2 regions of the Blautia sp. MSK.20.85 genome follow, and region 1 is predicted to be linked to the other one. Evidence: riboswitches for the same ligand, from Rfam matches in the RefSeq annotation. Region 1 holds a riboswitch; the other holds the start of a gene.

Region 1 (3,208 bases):
CAGATCACCTTTGATGTGCGCCAGCCTGCAACACGGGCACATTCCCTGGAACGTCTCCGCAGATTTCTGGATTCGCATGATTATGTGAACGTGGTACGATTTACCACATTTTTTCATCAGTTTACGCTGATCTTTGACGAGATAGCAAGAGAAAAATATGTGGACTGGTTTGGATATTCTGCCTCAGTGAGCCCTTATATTCTGGAACAGTTTGAGCGGGAAGTAGGCTATAAATTCCGTCCGGAGTTTATCATTGACCAGGGGTATATGAATAATACCTACCGTATCCCGTCAAAGGAATTTAAAGATTTCCAGGCTTTTCAGAGAAGAGAAGTGGCAAAGCTTGCAAAGGAAATGGTAGATATTGTCCATGAGTATGGAAAAGAAGCCATGATGTTCATGGGCGATCACTGGATCGGCATGGAGCCTTTTATGGATGAGTTTGCTTCCATCGGACTGGATGCAGTAGTGGGAAGTGTTGGAAACGGAGCAACCTTACGTCTGTTCAGCGATATCAAACATGTAAAATATACAGAAGGAAGATTTCTTCCATACTTTTTCCCGGATACCTTCCATGAAGGCGGAGATCCGGTAAAAGAGGCAAAAGTAAACTGGGTAACTGCAAGAAGAGCTATCCTTCGAAGCCCGATCCAGAGAATCGGCTATGGCGGCTATCTGAAGCTGGCTCTGGAATTTCCGGATTTCGTACAGTATATCAAAGAAGTATGCCAGGAATTTCGTGTGCTCTATGACAATATCCAGGGAACCACGCCATACTGCGTAAAACGTGTGGCAGTTTTAAACTGCTGGGGAAAAATGCGCTCCTGGGGCAACCATATGGTACATCATGCTATCTATTACAAACAGAATTATTCTTATTTTGGAATCATCGAGGCATTAAGCGGTGCGCCGTTTGATGTTTCCTTTATCAGTTTCGATGATATCCGTGAAAATAAAGATCTTCTTAATGATTTTGACGTGATCATCAATGTAGGTGATGCGGACACTGCACAGTCCGGCGGCGAGAACTGGGCAAATCCGGAAATCCTTACAGCAGTGCGGAAATTTGTCTACAATGGCGGCGGTTTTATCGGCGTTGGTGAGCCGGCAGCCCACCAGTGGCAGGGAAAATTCTTTCAGCTGGATGATATCCTGGGAGTAGAGGAAGAAAGAGGATTTAATCTCAATACAGACAAATACAACTGGGAAGAACACAGAGATCATTTTATTCTGGAAGATACAGACGGAACCGTAGATTTCGGCGAGGGCAAAAAGAATATCTTTGCACTGCCGGATACGAAGATCCTGATCCAGAAAGACCAGGAAGTCCAGATGGCGGTAAAAACCTTCGGAAAGGGTCGTGGCGTTTATATCAGCGGGCTGCCTTACAGCTTTAAAAACAGTCGTATTCTGTACAGATCCGTGCTCTGGTCTGCGGCAGCAGAGGATGAACTTCACCGCTGGTTCTCGTCTAATTATAATGTGGAAGTTCATGCCTATGTGAAAAACGGAAAGTATTGTGTGGTAAATAACACCTATGAACCACAGGATACAACTGTTTATACAGGGGACGGAAAGAGCTTTGAAATTCATCTCTCTGCCAATGAGATCCGCTGGTATCAGATCTGACAGATGTTTTGCAAAACTCTGTAAGAGAGCTGTTGACAGGCATTTATAAATGAGTGTATAATAGTACAGATTTGAAAGAGAATATATGGGCAAAGCAGTTGAAAAGCTGTGACGCAAAGCTAAAGGGCCTTTAAAATGGCAGCCAGCTGCAGGGAATAGAAACAGGGAATGGTATAGTTGCATGTCTATAGCCTGACCCTGTTTTTTTGTTGGAAGAACAGATAAAATGCATTGCGGTTTCCTGCGCGTTACAGGGATTTTCCAAAAGCTGCAAATGGTGAAATATGGAGTGAACAGTTGATAAACAAGGCACTATTTGAAGAAGAAAATTTATATATAGTGGGAGAGTCCCATCTTTGTGAGGAGACGTATGCGGCCATACGGAAAAACATCGAAAATAACCAGGCGGTAGGTGTTCTGGCCGGATATTATGACCGTGATCTTACAATTGCTTATATCAGTGAATTTTTTCTTCACAATCTTGGATATACCTATGAAGAATTTATGGAAAAATTTTCCGGATCGCTGAAAAATGTATTCTGTGGGCAGAACTGTACGTTTGCAAAGATCGAACGTTTTAAAAAGATCCATGGAGTAGGCGAAGCACAGATGCTGAATAAAGAAGGTGCACCGGTTAATGTGCGTGTATATAAGAAAGATACCATTGACAGTGAAGGAAACGCATTATGGATATTATCCACGCACATTGACGAGATGCAGGAAAATCTGGAACTGGTAAATCAGGTGCTCAGTTCCGGGTTCTGGTCTGTAGAATGTGCTCAGTCCGGAAATCCTGAATCAGTTTTCTTCAGTCATGAATTTCGAAAGATGCTTGGATATCATGATACTCTGGATTTTCCCAACAATCTGGAAACATGGGAAAGGGGAATTCATCCACGGGACCTTGAGGAGGTTTCCAGGACTTTTCAGGAAGCTTTTCAGGATAAGACCAATGAGAAAAAATATGATGTGGAATACCGCATGCGTATGGCGGATGGAACTTATCAGTGGTTTAAGGATAAGGGAGAGGTGAGCCGTCGTGCGGACGGAACTGCTTTTCGTATGGCCGGGATTTTTATAAATATTGATGCGGAGAAGAGAGCGAGACAGTATACGCAGAGAGTAGATGCTTTTCACCGTGCATACACAACGGCAAATCTCTGTGAATACTATGTGGATCTTCAGGAAAACAGCTTTAATTCTCTGAAGGTGGAAGAAACATTATCCGGACTGTTTGAGGAGAGCAGTACCTGGGATGAGCTGATCGATCTGCCGGTACTTGTGGTAGATGATGATCAGAATTGCTGCGAGAATACGGTGGCACTTCTGGAAGAAATAGGAATCGACGGGGAGTGGGTAACATCCGGAGAAGAAGCAGTTAACCTTGTTGCGGCGCGTTATGAAAAAGAAAACGATTATTTTGCCATTATCATTGACTGGAAAATGCCGGGAATGGACGGATTGGAGACGACCCGGCAGATCCGGAAAATAGTTGGAAATGATGTAACCATTATTATTTTGTCAGCGTATGACTACTCTGAGATCGCAAAAGAAATCATAGGGATGACCGGAGCAGAGG
Region 2 (3,208 bases), on a different contig from region 1:
TCGTAAAGTTCACATAATTCAGACAGTTTTACTGGCTCAGAATCAATGCGAAATTCCCCACTTTCGATCCTGGAGATATCCAGGACATCATTGATCAGCTGCTGCAGATTACTTCCACTTAAGTTGATCTTATCCAGACAGTCCAGTATTTTGTCCGGTTCATGGAGATGGTTTCTTGCAACTCTGGTAAATCCCATAATGGCATTCATAGGAGTCCGGATGTCATGGGACATTCTGGAAAGGAACTCTGATTTTGCCTCATTGGCACGGTTGGCCTCTTCTACCGCATCTATGAGATATTTTTCCCGCCTTTTTTCCTCACTGATCACGCGGATCACAAGCAGAACCTGTCTGGCTGTTCCATCTTCCGCTCTTGACTGGACAATAAACCTGGCCAGATGCCAGTTGTTATCTGTGGCAAGGTAGTCAACTGCAATGGACTCCTCTTTTTCCAGACGTTTTTTCAGAGTGGAGAGGTCATAAAACTGTTTTACCATGGCCCTGTATTTGGACGCGACTTTTTCGCTGCTATCACTGGTGATATGGGCAGCTGCGGTTCCCTTCATTCCTGTAAAACGGTGATTTTCACTGCCGCCGGTAATCTCCTCATAATAAAAATCCTGAAGGTCGATCCGGTAGATCATGTAGTAGATCTTACTGATGGCGGATATGATCTCATTGTTCATTTTCACTTCTGCCAGAGAATCTTCCAGCTCTCTCTGATGATTTCGCTCCTCCTTTATGATCTCATCTACATGACGAAAAGCGATCAGAACCGGAAAATCCGTTGAAGAAGGAAGTCTGGTGGCTCTGCTTTCAAAATACTGATGCCTGTTGGCATTTTCCCGGGACTGATATCTGCGGCTGATCTTATCCCTGGTTTTAAGCTCGCCTATCAGATTCTGACAGTCAAATGTCTCCAAAAAATCCGGCGCGGATTCTTTTATGACAAAATGATCATAATAGTATTTCAGTTCTTTTGAGTAACAAAGTATGATTTTTTCTCTGCTTTTCAGAATCTTCGGAGCGTTGGCACCCTGTTCCAGTTTTACAACTTCGGCAGTATCATCCAGAAGATTGACTTTATATACAGAAGTACAGTCCTCACAGAGAACATTCAGGATCTGACGTTCTTTTTCCATGCTTTCAAGATTTTTTCCCAGAAGCGTAAACATGCGGAGATTTTCCCTGGCTGTATTCAGATGAGCACCTACGAACGCAAGCTGATGAATAAACAGTTCTGAGATTCCTTTATAAAAATGATCCATTCCGATAAATCCGCTTAAATGGTCTCTGCTGAAAATAGGTGCGAGGACGCGGGAATATGCGTGATGTTTCTTCATCAGGTTGTATTCCTGTTCCATAGGAGAAAGTTCTTCACAATCTGTAACCTGGATCGTCAATCCTTTTTTCAGTTCGTCTGTCCAATGCGGAATATCCTCTACCGTGATTTCTGAAAATAACTGTTCTTTTTCTAATATGTCGTCCTCATTTTTCCATTCATACTGAAGACAGAAGTATTCTTTTCGGTTCTTTTCTTTTTTAACAAAAATATATACTCGATCGGCACCACTGCATTTTCCAAGCAGTTGCAGCATTTCGTAAATTGCGCCATCCAGTTCTTCGTTGTTTTTTACACGATATTTCCGTTTAATGTCCTTGTGATATCCTTGATACTTACCGGTTTTGGTATATATCCGTTCATGCCAGCTTCTGAGCCGTATAGGGCATCAGAAGTGCACCATCTGCATCACCATTTCCTCTCCACGGGGTAAAATAAAAAAAGCACCATGTTCAGACAGAGAGAACTATAGTGCTTTTGAATTATGCAACTGGCTGCCATTTTACAGGCCCTATAGCTTTGCACCACAGTCTTTCGGCTGCTTTGCCCGTGTTTGTTTTTTTAACAATTTTAGTGTATATTTATACGGAAAATTTGTCAATTATTGTTTGGAATTTTTTTCAACTGTGAAAAGGCTTTTAGCATTTCTTTTTCGCCGTAATCATCAAATTGTATCACAATGGTATCTTCGGTTTCGGAGATAATGGACCCGCGGCCGTATTTGGGATGTTCTACAAGTTGTTTTGGTGTTTCTGGTGGGATGTTTTCCGGCAATGCTGTCTTTTCATCTGGGGATAAAGAAGTTTCCTGTTCCTGGGATCTGGCATATTCTTTCGGTGTTTCCAATTTTCGGAGTTTTTCTTCCAGGATCATCTTTTTCAGGTCCTGAAGGTGCCGGGCAGCTTCTTTTGTATCTCTTGTGGCATCTGCCGGATGGGCAAGATATTTCTCCGGAAGACTGGAAAGGTAGCGACCTGGACCTGGAAATACCCGCGCAGTTCCGGGATTGATGTAAAAAGATAATTCCAGGAATTTCCTTGCTCTTGTCATTCCCACATAAAACAGTCTCCTCTCTTCCTCTTCTGTAGAAGCATCACGGCTATTTAAGGGAATCAGCCCATCATTTACACCAATGATAAATACGTAATCGAATTCCAGCCCTTTGGAGGCATGGAGCGTCATCAGTTTTACAGATTCTCCGGAAACCGCATCTTTTTCCGGTTCCATGCCATTCAGTACAAGATCATTAAGAAAATCCCTGATACTGTGATAGGATTCCATTTTCTTTAACAGGGAAAGGATTTGCCTCCTGTTTTCTTTATAGTCGCTGGAAGACGGTCGGAGATATTTTTCCAGAGAAAGCTGTTCCCACAGATTTATGTAGCCGGAGCCTGTGTCCCGATACTCCCACATGGCCTGAAAAAGTAAGGATTTCGAGAGAAATACACTCCCTTGTGTAAAATTCAGAATCTCTGTCCGGGCTTTTTTTGAGGTCCATCCTTCCCCGAAAGTTTTGTCGCAAAGGACATAAGTTCCGCTGGTAAGATCCTCATGATTGCTTAAAAAACGCAGTATATGAAGAAACCAGGCAAGAACCGGAATATCCTGAATGATTTTCTTCTGAGAGATTTCATATGGGATCTGATGTTTTTCCAGAACTTTTGAAAGGATCTCTGACTGGCTCTGAAGCCTGTAAAACACTGCGACCTCCTCAAGTGGAACGCCTCTTTCATGAAGAGCAAGGATCTTTTCTGCCAGATATTCTGCTTCCTGAAAAGGATCGTAATGATTTTTGACAGAGATTTTTTCTCCTTCTTCCTGTACGCCGGTAAGAGAATCCCCGGATTCCTGAAATCTTCTGGAAAC

Evidence for each region. Region 1 has a riboswitch for cyclic di-GMP ahead of G5B12_RS17260 (PAS domain-containing protein). Riboswitches for the same ligand answer to the same signal wherever they lie in the genome.
Region 2: another riboswitch for cyclic di-GMP. It lies ahead of G5B12_RS03070 (hybrid sensor histidine kinase/response regulator); the one in region 1 lies ahead of G5B12_RS17260 (PAS domain-containing protein).

The regions. Positions count from the first base shown of each region.
Region 1 is NZ_JAAIUN010000002.1:125,298-128,505, reverse strand. It holds gene gnpA (1,3-beta-galactosyl-N-acetylhexosamine phosphorylase) at 1-1,629, shown strand, start outside; cyclic di-GMP riboswitch class I at 1,708-1,783, shown strand; gene G5B12_RS17260 (PAS domain-containing protein) at 1,969-3,208, shown strand, end outside.
Region 2 is NZ_JAAIUN010000003.1:175,767-178,974, reverse strand. It holds gene G5B12_RS03070 (hybrid sensor histidine kinase/response regulator) at 1-1,598, opposite strand, end outside; cyclic di-GMP riboswitch class I at 1,825-1,900, opposite strand; gene G5B12_RS03065 (ATP-dependent helicase) at 1,940-3,208, opposite strand, start outside.